DNA from 3 places in the Kluyvera sp. CHPC 1.2972 genome. Region 2 is predicted to be linked to each of the others. Evidence: predicted binding sites of a transcription regulator. Region 2 holds the regulator's gene; each other region holds the start of a gene.
The links. The regulator Fur, encoded in region 2, represses iron uptake genes when iron is present. The targets are predictions, from matches to a motif close to ATAATAATGAGAACNACTATCAA.
Positions count from the first base shown of each region.

Region 1: a site for Fur is predicted at 4,170-4,192, ahead of bfd (bacterioferritin-associated ferredoxin). Genes of this name have one in related genera too.
Region 3: a site for Fur is predicted at 1,676-1,698, ahead of sufA (Fe-S cluster assembly scaffold SufA). Genes of this name have one in related genera too.

Region 1 covers NZ_JAPKIB010000002.1:480,959-486,735, forward strand. Annotated here, with positions in the region: gene rpsL (30S ribosomal protein S12) at 1-16, shown strand, start outside; gene rpsG (30S ribosomal protein S7) at 107-577, shown strand; gene fusA (elongation factor G) at 674-2,788, shown strand; gene tuf (elongation factor Tu) at 2,858-4,042, shown strand; gene bfd (bacterioferritin-associated ferredoxin) at 4,227-4,421, shown strand; gene bfr (bacterioferritin) at 4,494-4,970, shown strand; gene V6944_RS05760 (prepilin peptidase) at 4,954-5,430, opposite strand.
Region 2 covers NZ_JAPKIB010000007.1:176,443-182,219, forward strand. Annotated here, with positions in the region: gene glnS (glutamine--tRNA ligase) at 1-1,464, shown strand, start outside; gene chiP (chitoporin ChiP) at 1,933-3,339, shown strand; gene chiQ (ChiQ/YbfN family lipoprotein) at 3,389-3,724, shown strand; gene fur (ferric iron uptake transcriptional regulator) at 3,838-4,290, opposite strand; gene fldA (flavodoxin FldA) at 4,582-5,112, opposite strand; gene ybfE (LexA regulated protein) at 5,263-5,556, opposite strand; gene ybfF (esterase) at 5,686-5,777, opposite strand, start outside.
Region 3 covers NZ_JAPKIB010000022.1:47,652-53,428, reverse strand. Annotated here, with positions in the region: gene V6944_RS21690 (glycerophosphodiester phosphodiesterase) at 1-332, shown strand, start outside; gene V6944_RS21685 (hypothetical protein) at 334-1,119, shown strand; gene sufA (Fe-S cluster assembly scaffold SufA) at 1,738-2,106, shown strand; gene sufB (Fe-S cluster assembly protein SufB) at 2,117-3,604, shown strand; gene sufC (Fe-S cluster assembly ATPase SufC) at 3,622-4,368, shown strand; gene sufD (Fe-S cluster assembly protein SufD) at 4,343-5,617, shown strand; gene sufS (cysteine desulfurase SufS) at 5,614-5,777, shown strand, end outside.

The DNA of each region.
Region 1 (5,777 bases), on a different contig from region 2:
GCGTCCTAAGGCTTAATGGTTCTCCGTTAAGTAAGGCCAAACGTTTTATATTAATGTCAAACTCTTTGAGTTTTGGACAATCCTGAATTAACAACGGAGTATTTCCATGCCACGTCGTCGCGTCATTGGTCAGCGTAAAATCCTGCCAGATCCTAAGTTCGGATCAGAACTGCTGGCTAAATTTGTCAACATTCTGATGGTAGATGGTAAAAAATCTACTGCAGAATCAATCGTATACAGCGCGCTGGAGACCCTGGCTCAGCGTTCTGGTAAAAATGAACTGGAAGCATTCGAAGTTGCGCTCGAAAACGTGCGCCCAACTGTCGAAGTTAAGTCCCGCCGCGTAGGTGGTTCTACTTATCAGGTTCCAGTTGAAGTTCGTCCGGTCCGTCGTAATGCTCTGGCAATGCGTTGGATCGTTGAAGCTGCTCGTAAACGCGGTGATAAATCCATGGCTCTGCGCCTGGCGAACGAACTTTCTGACGCTGCAGACAACAAAGGTACTGCAGTTAAGAAACGTGAAGACGTTCACCGTATGGCAGAAGCCAACAAGGCGTTCGCACACTACCGTTGGTAATCCCTTCGGAGTATTAGTCACCAGGCGGGCGCTTCAGCGAAGCAGCCCGCTTTGGGTTACTTAACTGAACGCCTAAAAAGATAAACGAGGAATCAAATGGCTCGTACAACACCCATCGCACGCTACCGTAACATCGGTATCAGTGCGCACATCGACGCCGGTAAAACCACTACTACCGAACGTATTCTGTTCTACACCGGTGTAAACCACAAAATCGGTGAAGTTCACGACGGCGCCGCTACCATGGACTGGATGGAGCAGGAGCAGGAACGTGGTATTACCATCACTTCCGCAGCAACTACTGCATTCTGGTCTGGTATGGCTAAGCAGTATGAACCGCACCGCGTAAACATCATCGACACCCCGGGGCACGTTGACTTCACTATCGAAGTAGAACGTTCCATGCGTGTTCTTGACGGTGCGGTAATGGTTTACTGCGCAGTTGGTGGTGTTCAGCCACAGTCTGAAACCGTATGGCGTCAGGCTAACAAATATAAAGTTCCACGTATTGCGTTCGTTAACAAAATGGACCGTATGGGTGCGAACTTCCTGAAAGTTGTTGGTCAGATCAAAACCCGTCTGGGCGCGAACCCTGTTCCGCTGCAGCTGGCAATTGGTGCTGAAGAAGGTTTCACCGGTGTTGTTGACCTGGTGAAAATGAAAGCCATCAACTGGAATGAAGAAGACGCAGGCGTTACCTTCACTTATGAAGATATCCCAGCAGACATGCAGGACCTGGCTGACGAATGGCACCAGAACCTGATCGAGTCCGCTGCAGAAGCTTCAGAAGAGCTGATGGAGAAATACCTGGGTGGTGAAGAACTGACTGAAGAAGAGATCAAAAAAGCTCTGCGTCAGCGCGTTCTGAACAACGAAATCATCCTGGTAACCTGTGGTTCTGCGTTCAAGAACAAAGGTGTTCAGGCGATGCTGGATGCGGTAATTGATTACCTGCCATCCCCAATCGACGTACCTGCGATCAACGGTATCCTGGACGACGGTAAAGACACTCCGGCAGAACGTCACGCAAGCGACGATGAGCCGTTCTCTGCACTGGCGTTCAAAATTGCTACCGACCCGTTTGTTGGTAACTTGACCTTCTTCCGTGTGTATTCCGGTGTGGTTAACTCTGGTGATACCGTACTGAACTCCGTGAAAACTGCACGTGAGCGTTTCGGCCGTATCGTTCAGATGCACGCTAACAAACGTGAAGAGATCAAAGAAGTTCGCGCGGGCGACATCGCTGCTGCAATCGGTCTGAAAGACGTAACTACCGGTGACACTCTGTGTGACCCAGATGCGCCTATCATTCTGGAACGTATGGAATTCCCAGAGCCGGTAATCTCCATCGCAGTAGAACCAAAAACCAAAGCTGACCAGGAAAAAATGGGTCTGGCTCTGGGCCGTCTGGCTAAAGAAGACCCGTCATTCCGCGTATGGACTGATGAAGAATCTAACCAGACCATTATCGCCGGTATGGGTGAGCTGCACCTCGACATCATCGTTGACCGTATGAAACGTGAATTCAACGTTGAAGCGAACGTCGGTAAACCTCAGGTTGCTTACCGCGAAGCGATTCGCGCGAAAGTTACCGATATCGAAGGTAAGCACGCTAAGCAGTCTGGTGGTCGCGGTCAGTACGGTCATGTTGTTATCGACATGTACCCACTGGAGCCGGGTTCTAACCCGAAAGGCTACGAATTCATCAACGACATCAAGGGTGGTGTAATCCCAGGCGAATACATCCCTGCCGTTGATAAAGGTATCCAGGAACAGCTGAAATCTGGCCCGCTGGCTGGTTACCCGGTTGTTGACATGGGTGTTCGTCTGCACTTCGGTTCTTACCATGACGTTGACTCCTCTGAACTGGCGTTTAAACTGGCAGCTTCTCTGGCGTTTAAAGACGGCTTTAAGAAAGCGAAACCAGTTCTGCTTGAGCCTATCATGAAGGTTGAAGTAGAGACTCCTGAAGAGAACACTGGTGACGTTATCGGTGACTTGAGCCGCCGTCGTGGTATGCTCAAAGGTCAGGAATCCAACGTGACTGGCGTTGTGATCCACGCTGAAGTTCCGCTGTCCGAAATGTTCGGTTATGCAACTCAGCTGCGTTCACTGACCAAAGGCCGTGCTTCTTACTCCATGGAGTTCCTGAAGTACGACGATGCGCCGAACAACGTTGCTCAGGCCGTTATTGAAGCCCGTGGTAAATAATCCACAGGATTAAAACCTAAGTCCCGTGCTCTCTCCAAAGGGGAGAGCACTATAGTAAGGAATATAGCCGTGTCTAAAGAAAAATTTGAACGTACAAAACCGCACGTTAACGTCGGCACCATCGGCCACGTTGACCACGGTAAAACTACCCTGACTGCTGCAATCACTACCGTACTGGCTAAAACCTACGGCGGTGCTGCTCGTGCTTTCGACCAGATCGATAACGCACCAGAAGAAAAAGCTCGTGGTATCACCATCAACACTTCCCACGTTGAATATGACACCCCGACTCGCCACTACGCACACGTAGACTGCCCAGGCCACGCCGACTATGTTAAAAACATGATCACCGGTGCTGCGCAGATGGACGGCGCGATCCTGGTTGTTGCTGCGACTGATGGCCCTATGCCACAGACTCGTGAGCACATCCTGCTGGGTCGTCAGGTAGGCGTTCCTTACATCATCGTGTTCCTGAACAAATGCGACATGGTTGATGACGAAGAGCTGCTGGAACTGGTTGAAATGGAAGTTCGTGAACTTCTGTCCCAGTACGACTTCCCAGGTGATGATACCCCAATCATCCGTGGTTCTGCTCTGAAAGCGCTGGAAGGCGAAGCAGAGTGGGAAGCGAAAATCATCGAACTGGCTGGCTTCCTGGATTCTTACATCCCAGAACCAGAACGTGCTATCGACAAGCCGTTCCTGCTGCCAATCGAAGACGTATTCTCCATCTCCGGTCGTGGTACCGTTGTTACCGGTCGTGTAGAGCGCGGTATCATCAAAGTTGGTGAAGAAGTTGAAATCGTTGGTATCAAAGAGACTGCTAAGTCTACCTGTACCGGCGTTGAAATGTTCCGCAAACTGCTGGACGAAGGCCGTGCTGGTGAGAACGTTGGTGTTCTGCTGCGTGGTATCAAACGTGAAGAAATCGAACGTGGTCAGGTTCTGGCTAAGCCAGGCTCTATCAAGCCGCACACCAAGTTCGAATCTGAAGTGTACATTCTGTCCAAAGACGAAGGCGGCCGTCATACTCCGTTCTTCAAAGGCTACCGTCCACAGTTCTACTTCCGTACTACTGACGTGACCGGTACCATCGAACTGCCAGAAGGCGTTGAGATGGTAATGCCAGGCGACAACATCAAGATGGTTGTGACTCTGATCCACCCAATCGCGATGGACGACGGTCTGCGTTTCGCAATCCGTGAAGGCGGCCGTACCGTTGGTGCGGGCGTTGTTGCTAAAGTAATGAGCTAATTATTTATTAATTAGTTTTGCACTTGAAAAGGGCACTTCGGTGCCCTTTTTGCTTTCTGTTTTTTGTCCCCACTCTATTTTCCGCACGATTTGATCCCTTATTTCACGCCGCTTGTCGCGCCTGGCTATTGTAATCATAATTATTCTCACTTACACTTTGTTCAGAAATTGAACGGGAGTGGTTATGTACGTTTGTTTGTGTAATGGCGTCAGCGATAAAAAAATTCGCCAGGCAGTACGCCAGTTTCATCCGCAGTCTTTCCAGCAATTAAGAAAATGCATTCCTATTGGAAATCAATGTGGTAAATGCGTTCGTGCTGCACGTGAGGTGATGGAAGACGAATTAATGCAAATGCCAGAGTTCAAAGAGATTGCCTGAGCCCGGATTTCTTTTTTGACATCCCGGTAGGCCGTTCTACGCTTCAATAAGTGGAAGCGGAGGGTCTATATAATGAAAGGTGATGTTAAGATAATAAATTATCTCAATAAATTATTGGGAAACGAGCTTGTCGCAATCAACCAATACTTTCTCCATGCGAGAATGTTCAAAAACTGGGGCCTGATGCGCCTCAACGATATTGAATACCACGAATCCATCGATGAAATGAAACACGCCGATCAGTACATCGAGCGTATTCTGTTTCTTGAAGGGATCCCTAACCTGCAGGATCTTGGCAAGTTGCATATCGGCGAAGATGTCGAAGAGATGCTGCAGTCCGACTTAAAGCTTGAACTGGACGGCGCGAAGGATCTGCGTGAAGCTATCGCCTATGCTGATAGCGTCCATGATTACGTCAGCCGCGATATGTTGATTACTATCCTCACCGAGGAAGAACATCACATTGACTGGCTGGAGACCGAACTGGATCTGATCGGCAAAATTGGTCTGCAGAACTACCTGCAGTCGCAAATTAAGGTTGAAGGCTAAAAGTCGATAAGCCCGCCATAATAAAACCCGCCGCTCCCAGAAAGGGTCCAAAAGGCAGCGGGTTTTTTATATTCTCCGCCTGATGCAGCCACAGCGCCCTCCCCGCGATAAACCCACACGCCAGCAACGTAGCCACCAACACAAGCAGCGGTAGAGATTGCCAGCCGTGCCAGGCGCCGAGCGCTGCTACATACTTCACGTCACCATACCCTAAGCCTTCACGGCGTCGTAGTGCGCGGTATCCCCAGTAAAAGAGCGCCATTGTGCAATAGCCTGCAATCGCTCCCCATAGCGCCTCGTTACTCTTTGTTGGGTTCAGGCAGAGCTGACTTAAGAGCCCGGCCCAAAGAAGAGGGCAGGTTAGGCCGTCACGCAATAACCCGGTGCGGTAGTCTTGCCAGCACAGGATGACATTGAGTACGGCATAGAGAAGAAAGAAGGGGAGGGCCGGAAGTATCATGATTGGTTTCCATAAGAGGTCATGCCGACAGTGTGTGGGGCGAAGAGAAAGGCGGCAACGGGCGATGTACGTTTTCACGAGGGGCTATCCAGACGAATACACACCGTTGCCGTTTGTGCAGTAATTATGCGAACTGTCTTCCGGGCTTTACTGACTAATTTATAAACGCGGCTTGCTTAGTATGGGTATACGTGTATAATGCGCGGGCTTGTCTAATATAGACAGCGGTTCAATATGAACCACCGGTACTGCGTAAGCGATACCAGACAATGTTCCCAATTGGGGAACTCTGTAAGAACGGTTACACTCTCCCATCAATCGTAATGGGTTTGAGGAGTAACTATTTC
Region 2 (5,777 bases):
TTCGATGACACCAACCCAGTCAAAGAAGACATCGAATACGTTGAGTCCATCAAAAACGACGTCGAGTGGTTAGGTTTTCACTGGTCTGGCAACGTTCGCTACTCCTCTGATTACTTCGATCAGCTGCATGCCTATGCGGTAGAACTGATCAACAAAGGTCTGGCGTACGTCGATGAACTGACGCCTGAGCAGATCCGCGAATACCGCGGCTCGCTGACCGCGCCGGGCAAAAACAGCCCGTACCGCGATCGCAGCGTAGAAGAGAACCTGGCGCTGTTCGAAAAAATGCGTACCGGTGGTTTTGCCGAGGGCACTGCCTGCCTGCGCGCGAAAATCGACATGGCATCACCGTTTATCGTGATGCGCGATCCGGTGCTGTATCGCATTAAATTTGCCGATCACCATCAGACCGGTACCAAGTGGTGCATCTACCCGATGTACGACTTCACCCACTGCATCAGCGATGCGCTGGAAGGCATTACGCACTCCCTGTGTACGCTGGAGTTCCAGGACAACCGTCGTCTGTACGATTGGGTGCTGGATAACATCACGATTCCGGTTCACCCGCGCCAGTATGAATTCTCGCGCCTGAATCTGGAATACACCGTGATGTCCAAGCGTAAGCTGAATCAGCTGGTGATGGAAAAACACGTAGAAGGCTGGGATGACCCGCGTATGCCGACCATCTCCGGTCTGCGTCGTCGTGGTTACACCGCCGCGTCCATCCGTGAGTTCTGTAAGCGCATCGGCGTGACCAAGCAGGACAACACCATTGAGATGGCTTCCCTGGAATCCTGCATTCGTGAAGATCTCAACGAAAACGCGCCGCGCGCGATGGCGGTTATCGACCCGGTTAAACTGGTTATCGAAAACTACCCGCAGGGCGAAAGCGAGCTGGTGACCATGCCTAACCATCCGAGCAAACCGGAAATGGGCAGCCGTGAAGTGCCGTTTAGCGCGGAGATCTGGATCGACCGCGCGGACTTCCGTGAAGAAGCCAACAAGCAGTACAAGCGTCTGGTGATGGGTAAAGAAGTTCGTCTGCGTAACGCCTACGTGGTGAAAGCAGAGCGCGTGGAGAAAGATGCGGAAGGCAATATCACCACCATCTTCTGTACCTACGATGCCGATACCCTGAGCAAAGACCCAGCAGATGGCCGTAAAGTGAAGGGCGTGATTCACTGGGTGAGCGCGGCACATGCGCTGCCGGTTGAAATTCGTCTGTATGACCGTCTCTTCAGCGTGCCAAACCCAGGTGCGGCAGAAGACTTCCTGTCGGTGATGAACCCAGAGTCACTGGTTATCAAGCAGGGCTATGCTGAGCCGTCTCTGCAGGCCGCTGAGGCCGGTAAAGCGTTCCAGTTCGAGCGTGAGGGTTACTTCTGCCTCGATAGCCGTTATACCACCGCTGAGAAGCTGGTCTTTAACCGCACCGTCGGTCTGCGTGATACCTGGGTAGGTTAATTCCTTGCCCTGATAAAAACGCCGCGCTTGCGGCGTTTTTTTTTGCCTGTCGTTAGGGGATCACTTTCACTGGATGACAATGTTACTTTCGGATGAAAAAATACGACCTCTTATAGTTTCGCGAAGCGAATTAATGCAATTATTCTACCTCTAAGTATCCCCACGCTTTTAGTCCCGCATGTTACAGAAATTAAATGTAAACGGTCTCATTCACATTTCACTCAGGCCAGACAAGGCTTGGCACGGGAATGTTGCAATAACGCACTCTGTTACAAACAGAAACCAAATATGTGCGCTTTGTCATAATCCTGCACTCTCGTTGCGGAAAAGGATTGATAATTCGCGTCGCGAAAAATAGTCTGTACGTGTAGTGAAACACAATTTCTTAGCAGTACCTTTTTTATCAGTTTTTATTTTTTTGCCTTCTGCTTTGCAGCGGCATTTTTAAAAGTCAAAGAGGATATAACTATGCGTACGTTTAGTGGCAAACGTAGTACGCTGGCGCTGGCTATCGCCGGTGTGACAGCAATGTCAGGCTTTATGATGACTCCGGAAGCAAAAGCAGAAGGCTTCATCGACGATTCTACATTGACCGGCGGAGTCTATTACTGGCAGCGTGAGCGTGACCGTAAAGATGTAACCGATCACGATAAGTATAAAACCAACCTTTCCCACTCCACCTGGAACGCCAACCTCGACTTCCAGTCTGGCTATGCCGCTGACATGTTCGGTATTGATATTGCGGCGTTCACCGCGATTGAAATGGCTGAAAGTAGCGAAAGTGGTCACCCGAACGAAATTGCGTTGTCCTCTAAGAACAAAGGCTACAGCGAAGATTACAGCGGCGATAAGAGCGGTATCAGCCTGTACAAAGCGGCAGCCAAATTTAAATTAGGGCCAGCCTGGGCTCGTGCGGGTTACATCCAGCCAACCGGCCAAACGCTGCTGGCACCACACTGGAGCTTCATGCCTGGTACCTATCAGGGTGCTGAAGCCGGTGCTAACTTCGACTACGGTGATGCTGGCGCGCTGAGCTTCTCCTACATGTGGACGAACAACTACAAGGCGCCATGGCACCTTGAAATGGACAACTTCTATCAGAACGATAAGAAGACCAAAGTCGATTACCTGCACTCCATCGGTGCGAAATACGATTTCAAAAATGACCTGGTGCTGGAAGCCGCATTTGGTCAGGCAGAAGGCTATATCGATCAGTACTTCGCCAAAGGTAGCTACAAATTTGATATCCCTGGCGGTCCGCTGACCACCAGCTACCAGTTCTACGGTACGCGTGACAAGGTGAGCGATCACGGCGTCAACGATATCTATGACGGCACCGCGTGGCTGCAGGCGTTAACCTTCGGCTACAAACTGCAAGAAGTGTTCGACTTCCGTCTGGAAGGGACCTGGGTTAAAGCAGAAGGTCAGCAGGGTTACTTCCTGCAGCGTATGACGCCAACCTACGCATCCTCTAACGGTCGTCTGGATATCTGGTGGGATAACCGCTCTGACTTCAACGCCAACGGCGAAAAAGCGGTCTTCTTCGGCACCATGTATGACCTGAAGAACTGGGATCTGCCGGGTTGGGCGGTGGGTGCTTCTTACGTTTACGCATGGGATGCTAAGCCAGCGACCTGGCAGATGAACCCGGATGCGTACTACGACAAGAACAACAAGATCAAAGAGTCTGCCTACAGCCTCGATGTGGCATACACCGTTCAGGATGGCCGTGCAAAAGGCACGCTGTTCAAACTGCACTTCACTCAGTATGACAACCACTCCGATATCCCAAGCTGGGGCGGCGGTTACGGCAACATCTTCCAGGATGAGCGTGACGTGAAATTCATGGTTATCGCACCGTTCACTATTTTCTGATGCTAACGCGGCAGGGGGAAACTTCTGCCGCTGCTAAGAGGCTCATCGTATGAAAAAACTGATTATTGTTGCACTGATGGCCGCCGGGTTAACCGCCTGCGCTCAATCACCCGCACCGAAGGAAGATAGCAAGCTGAAGGATGCCTACAGCGCCTGTATTAATACCGCAGAAGGCAATCCGGATAAAATCCAGGCCTGTCAAAGCGTACTGAACGTGCTGAAGCAAGAGAAAGCGCACGAACAGTTCGCGAATCAGGAAAGCGTTCGCGTCATCGACTACCAGAAATGCATTAATGCCAGAAAGATGGGCAATGACGAAGCCGTAGCGAAAAACTGCGATAAGATTTGGCAGGAAATTCGCAGTAACAACGCGCCGCAGAAATAAGCTCACGTTGATACCAATAACCGCTGCTTGCAGCGGTTTTTTTACGCCTGAAGAACCGGGGGTATAAAAAAAGCCAGTGCGTGAGCAACTGGCTTTTTACGAATGGTATCGGGTTACTTTTCGATGCCTTCGTGGGCGTGTTCATCTTCACGGCAGTCGCCTTCAGCGCAGTGACCGTAGAGATAAAGGCTGTGGTTTGTTAAGCGGATACCGTGCTTCGACGCGATTTCACGCTGACGAGCTTCAATGGAATCATCGCTGAACTCGATCACTTTGCCGCAGTCGAGGCAAATCAGGTGATCGTGGTGATGCTGTTGGGTCAGTTCGAAAACGGATTTACCGCCTTCAAAATTGTGACGAGTCACGATACCGGCGTCATCAAACTGGTTCAGTACGCGGTAGACCGTGGCCAGGCCAATCTCTTCACCCATGTCGATCAGGCGTTTATATAAGTCTTCCGCGCTGACATGGTGGTTATCCGGTTCCTGAAGGACTTCCAGAATCTTTAACCGTGGAAGTGTGACTTTCAGGCCAGCCTTCTTTAATGCGGTGTTATTGTCAGTCATGCGGAATCTGTCCTGTTGCTAAACGATTAACTTCCATCAGCGAAAGTATCACAGAGAATGCACCCGAATTAATGCGTCTCATTATAGAATGACCCTATTGAAATGAAAACAGCAAGAGCCGGGTAAACTAAGCTTTCAAAAACGAGGCTTCACCGACAAACTGGCGATGAGACCGCGCTAAATCAGAAGATATTGTACAGGTATGCGCTCAAAAGTTAAAAAATTGTAGCTATTATTTTAATTGCTTTTACCTATTAATGCGGCGCGATTTATCATCGCGCCACAGGATAATCAGGCGTTTTTGATGTCTTCCAGATGCAGCTCTTCAGCCACCTGCTTAACCCATTTTTCAACGCGCTCAGCGGTCAGCTCAGGCTGACGGTCTTCATCGATAGCCAGGCCTACAAAGTGGTCGTCATCCGCCAGACCTTTAGACGCTTCGAAATGATAGCCCGCGGTCGGCCAGTGGCCGACGATAGCTGCGCCACGTGGTTCAATGATGTCGCGAATGGTGCCCAGCGCATCACAGAAATATTCCGCGTAGTCTTCCTGGTCGCCGCAGCCAAACAGCGCAACCAGCTTACCATTGAAATCCACTTCTTCCAGCGTCGGGAAGAAATCATCCCAGTCGCACTGCGCTTCGCCGTAGTACCAGGTTGGGATACCCAGCAGCAGAATATCGAATGCTTCCAGATCTTCCTTGCTGCTCTTGGCAATGTCGTGAACGTCAGCGACATCTTTACCAAGCTGTTTTTGAATCATTTTTGCGATATTTTCGGTGTTCCCGGTATCGCTACCGAAAAAGATGCCAACGATTGCCATGAGTAAAATAACCTCTTGAAACTTAATGAAATGGTGATGGCTTATTGCCCACAGATAAGGGCAATCATAGCAGAACAGAGAGGCGTGCGGAAACCGCTATCGTGCCGGACTGCACACTCTGCTACATGAAAGTGTATTTTGGGGGATTTTTCAGGCTTTCCCCTGTCCGTGCAGTTGGGCCAGTTGGCTCATCAGAATCTCTTCAATGAGTTCACTCCGGCTCATATCACGGGCAGTCGCCAGCTCGTTGAGTGCATCAACGGCTTCGTTATTCAGCTTCAGCTCCACGCGCTTCAGACCGCGCACTTTGTCGCGTTTTAACTGATTACGCTTATTAATGCGCAGCTGTTCGTCACGCGAAAGCGGATTAGTTTTTGGTCTTCCCGGCCGACGCTCATTTGCGAACAAATCTAAGGTCGTACGGTCCGTTTGTTCTTTTGCCATGGTTCTGAGTGACTTCGGGGAAACAAGCTACCGGGCGGTGCCCGGTGCAGACAGCGCGCAATCATACATCAGTGGGGCCCACACGCCAACGACCACGGCCATTCTGGCGCGCGGTCGATGCATTTTTAATCACTCGGCGAGATAACGGCGAATGGCTCGCAGCACCGCTTCCGGTTTTTCGGCGTGAACCCAGTGACCCGCGCCGGCGATAACGTGCGCTT
Region 3 (5,777 bases), on a different contig from region 2:
AATATTATGGCCCACGCCCGACGGATGTTTGCGTCCAGTCCACATACCCACAAACCCTAGAATTGCTGCGTTCTAAAAATGCGTATATCGGGCTATGCGTCATGGGCGGCTACGGCGCTGCATTGGACGAAGACCGACTTAACCTGGCTTATAAACTGGGTAACTGCGCGGCAATGCTAAGTGGCCCCATTATCACAGATGCATCAGCGGTATCAAGTATAAAAGACCGTGGTTTACTGCTTGTATATGCTATTGCTAATACACCAACTCGTTTTGATAATGCAGTCAGTGCTGGTACCGATATCATTATTACTGACTTTTACCGGGGGTAATATGCAAGTTCAAACTTATAAAACATTACCAAAAGGTATGCAGTCATTCTCATCCTATTCAGATATACCTATTGGTTCAAATACGTTCAACAAAAACGACATAACAAAATCGGTTCTGATAAAGTCGTCAACAGCCTCCGCTGCATTGCAGTTAATGGATTTAGGTAAACAGGCACACGGAACAACATTGAGTTTCTCAGTAGACGTTCGATGCGCCTCGCTTACAGTAGGTTCCGCTTCTATTGAGATGGACTCACGATCCGGTAATGGAATTTCAGCTGGTAGAAAAATTGTGGGTGTTGCGACTACGTCGTCACTAGAATGGGTAACCCTACGTATTGACTGGATTGTGGCTGACGGTGGGAACTGGATATCTTTGGCCTACGGAGCCAGTACAACATCGCAGGGCACTTTTGAGTTTAGAAACCCTCGATTAGCAATCAGCGGTGAGCGCCGCAATAAAGCGATTGCGTTCAATTTACTACGTAGTGGTGGCGTGTGGACTATTGATGCAGCGAATTTCTTTACGGGTGGGGCGTTTCTAATATCGGCATCAGGGGATCAAATCGCTGTTGGTTGGCCCGGGGTCGATGAATCCCTAGCTCCTGCTGTCAGTATCACCATCGACACAGGATTTAGCCTTGCGTCAGCAGGGTTTGTTAGCGCAGGTCCGAATACAGTAACAAATACTGGATGCAATATTAAATTGATTCAGTCTGATGGGGCGTTCAAATCTGATGTGCTGGCCGGAGGTACTGCTCGGCTTCATGTTGTTGTTACTTGCTGATTTCAGACACACTTTCGCGGATGGCGTGTTATATGAGGAACTGCTATTTGTAAGCTATGGCGAATGCATCTGCATGCAACGCCGCAGCTTTGTCAGTCAATAATGACTGAGATGTGATGGCAAAAAATTAGCGCAAAACAACTCGAAACCGGTGAGGGTAGTGATTCGTCTTGCGCTAATGCTCTTGAAAACCACTAACTTAAACTCGAATCTGGGGGGGCATATGGGGGGCAGAATGCTTTCAGGGGGCAGGTTTGGGGGCATCAAAAAGGCCGTATATGTCCCTATATGTCCATACAGCACTTTCCCTAACCCACTGATTATCCTCTAAGTGCCTGATTTGCAGAACCTCTCAAAACCGATTAAATAAATAGGCATTGGCTATACATCTTTAGCACATCTCGCTAATCCAGCTATCACCATCAACAAACCCATTATTTTTCAAAGCATTGTAAAAATTAATCTATCTCATTCGCCGCTTGTCGCAGGGTCTATGCTTATAAAAAGACATCAATAAAGGGAAAACGGGGAATACCCCCACGTGGCGCGGGTTGAAGTGATAATCATTATCACTAACATAGCGTTATCCCTTTGTGGCTCCACTGATGAGGTAGACCTATGGATTTGCATTCTGGAACTTTCGATCCCAGCGATGTCACCTGGCGTGGCGTGACGCTTACCCCGCCTGCGGCGGCGCATATTCGGGAGCTGGTTAAACAACAGCCCGGTATTCAGGGCGTGCGGCTTGGGGTGAAACAGACCGGCTGCGCGGGCTTTGGCTATGTGCTGGACGCGGTGAGTGAACCGAATAAAGACGATCTGCTGTTCGAGGCCGACGGCGCGAAGCTGTGGGTGCCTTTAAGCGCGATGCCGTTTATTGACGGCACGGAAGTGGATTACGTGCGGGAAGGCTTGAACCAGCTGTTTAAATATCATAACCCGAAGGCGCAGAACGAATGTGGCTGCGGCGAAAGCTTCGGGGTATAGGCGGTACATAATGACGCGCAATACTGATGCAAGTGACGATGTCCAGACCTGGGCCGGCGGCCCGCTGAACTATAAAGAAGGGTTTTTTACCCAACTACAGACCGACGAACTGGCGAAAGGGATCAATGAAGAGGTGGTGCGGGCGATTTCAGCCCGACGCAATGAACCCGAGTGGATGCTGGAATTTCGCCTGAAGGCTTATCACGCCTGGACCCAGATGGAAGAGCCACACTGGCTAAAAGCCCATTACACCTCGCTGAACTATCAGGACTACAGCTATTACTCCGCGCCATCGTGCGGTAACTGTGATGATACCTGCGCTTCCGAACCAGGTGCGCAGCAGCAAACCGGGGCCAGCAGCTTTTTGACCGATGAAGTAGAGGCTACCTTCAACCAGCTCGGTGTTCCGGTGCGCGAAGGTAAAGAAGTGGCGGTGGATGCTATTTTTGACTCCGTCTCGGTTGCCACTACCTATCGGGAAAAGCTGGGCGAGCAAGGGATCATTTTCTGCTCCTTTGGCGAGGCTATCCACGATCACCCTGAACTGGTCCAGCGCTACCTGGGCACTGTCGTGCCCGAAAATGACAATTTCTTTGCCGCGTTGAATGCGGCGGTGGCCTCGGACGGTACCTTTATCTACATCCCGAAAGGGGTGCGCTGCCCGATGGAACTCTCGACCTATTTTCGTATTAACGCCGAGAAAACCGGCCAGTTTGAACGCACCATCCTGATTGCCGATGAAGGCAGCTACGTGAGCTATATCGAAGGCTGTTCCGCCCCGGTGCGCGACAGTTATCAGCTACACGCGGCGGTGGTGGAGGTGATCATCCATAAAGACGCGGAAGTGAAATACTCTACCGTGCAAAACTGGTTCCCCGGCGACAACAACAGCGGCGGGATCCTCAACTTCGTCACCAAGCGTGCGCTGTGCGAAGGGGAAAACAGCAAGATGTCCTGGACGCAGTCAGAAACCGGTTCGGCGATCACCTGGAAATACCCGAGCTGCATCCTACGCGGGGATAACTCGGTTGGTGAGTTCTTCTCGGTGGCGCTGACCAGTGGCCATCAGCAGGCTGACACCGGCACTAAGATGATCCACATCGGTAAAAACACCCGTTCGACCATTATCTCGAAGGGGATCTCTGCCGGGCATAGTCAGAACAGCTATCGCGGGCTGGTGAAAATCATGCCGACGGCGACCAATGCGCGTAACTACACTCAGTGCGACTCGATGCTGATTGGCCCCGACTGCGGGGCGCATACCTTTCCGTACGTTGAATGCCGCAATAACAGCGCACAGCTGGAGCATGAAGCCACCACCTCACGCATCGGTGAAGATCAGCTGTTCTACTGCCTGCAGCGCGGCATCAGCGAAGATGATGCTATCTCGATGATCGTGAACGGCTTTTGTAAGGATGTTTTCTCGGAGCTGCCGCTGGAGTTCGCCGTGGAAGCGCAAAAACTGCTGGCTATCAGCCTCGAACACAGCGTCGGTTAAGGATTAAGGGAAACGGTATGTTGAATATCAACGAATTAGAAGTCTCGGTTGACGATAAAGCGATCCTGCGCGGCGTTAACCTGAACGTGCGCCCAGGCGAGGTGCACGCCATTATGGGGCCGAATGGCTCAGGGAAAAGTACGCTCTCCGCGACGCTGGCGGGCCGTGAAGATTACACCGTTACCGGTGGTTCGGTAACGTTTAAGGGCAGCGATCTGCTGGCGCTGTCGCCGGAAGAGCGGGCCGGAGAGGGCATCTTTATGGCCTTCCAGTATCCGGTCGAGATCCCAGGGGTCAGCAACCAGTTCTTCCTGCAAACCGCGCTGAACTCGGTGCGCGCGCATCGCGGGCAGGAACCGCTGGATCGTTTTGACTTTCAGGATCTGATGGAAGAGAAAATCGATCTGCTGAAGATGCCCGCGGATCTCCTGACCCGTTCGGTCAACGTCGGTTTCTCCGGCGGCGAGAAGAAGCGCAACGATATTCTACAGATGGCGGTGCTGGAACCGGAGCTTTGCATTCTCGATGAAACGGACTCCGGGCTGGATATCGATGCCCTCAAAATCGTCGCCGACGGCGTGAACTCGCTGCGCGACGGTAAGCGGGCGTTTATCATCGTCACCCACTACCAGCGCATTCTGGATTACATCAAGCCGGACGTGGTGCACGTGCTCTACCAAGGGCGCATTGTGAAATCCGGCGACTTCCGTCTGGTGAAACAACTGGAGGAGCAGGGCTATGGCTGGCTTAGCGAACAACAGTAGCGCGCTGCAGCAGTGGCATGCGCTGTTCCAGTCGCGGGGCGGCAACGTGTCGCCTCAGGCGCAGCAGCACCTCCAGCAGGTACAAAAGCTGGGTCTGCCAACACGCAAAGATGAAGACTGGAAGTACACCTCGCTGGATAAACTGCTCGCCAGCACTTTCGTTGCTCCGGCACTGCCAGCGCTGACCGTCGCAGAGCGCGATGCGCACGCGGTGGCGCTGGATGCCTACCGGCTGGTGTTTGTTGATGGGCAGTTCGATGCCCGACTGAGCGACGATTTATCGGCGAGCGGGTTTGAGGTGATGGTCGATAACCAACGTCAGTCGCTGCCGGATGCCGTGCACGGTGAAGTCTTCCTCCATCTGACCGAAGGGCTGGCAACCAGCGTGACCCATATTGCGGTGGCGCGTCATCAGCATCCAGCAAAACCGCTGCTGTTGCTGCACATTACCCGCGGCCTTGATTCTGATGAGATGAACACTGCGCACTATCGCCACCATCTCCGCCTGGCGGAAGGGGCGCAGGCGACGGTGATTGAACAGTACGTTAGCCTGAATGCGGCGCGCCATTTTACCGGTGCGAGGTTGACCGCAGAGGTGGCGGACAACGCGCAACTTCAGCATCTTAAGCTGAACTGTGAAAATGCCCTGAGCTACCACTTCGCCCACAACGATCTGCGATTAGGACGCGATGCCTCGGCCTTCAGCCACAGTTTCCTGCTGGGCGCGGCGGTCACCCGTCACCACACCAGCACACAGCTGAATGGCGAGAACAGCACTCTACGGGTCAACAGCTTGTCGATGCCGGTGGGCAACGAAGTGTGCGATACACGTACCTGGCTTGAACATAATCAGGGTTACTGCAACAGCCGCCAGCTCCATAAAACCATCGTGAACGATAAGGGGCGGGCGGTGTTTAACGGCGTGATTACCGTGGCACCGCATGCAATTAAAACCGACGGGCAGATGACCAACAACAATCTGCTGCTTGGACGGCTGGCGGAAGTGGATACCAAGCCGCAGTTGGAAATCTATGCTGATGATGTCAAGTGCAGCCACGGTGCCACCGTGGGTCGTATCGACGATGAGCAGCTCTTTTACTTACGCTCACGCGGGATAGCGCAGGAGGAGGCGAAGAAAATCATCCTCTATGCGTTTGCCGCGGGGCTGACCGATGCCATTGCCCTTGAAGCGCTCAAGCAGCACGTGCTAGCGCGCATTGGGCTGCGTCTGGCAGGAGGTAAACAATGACTTTTTCCGTACAACAGGTTCGCGGTGATTTTCCGGTGCTGGCGCGTGAGGTTCACGGCCAGCCGCTGGTGTATCTCGACTCGGCCGCCAGCGCGCAAAAACCGGAACAGGTAATCAACGCCGAAGCGACCTTTTATCGTCACGGCTATGCCGCCGTACA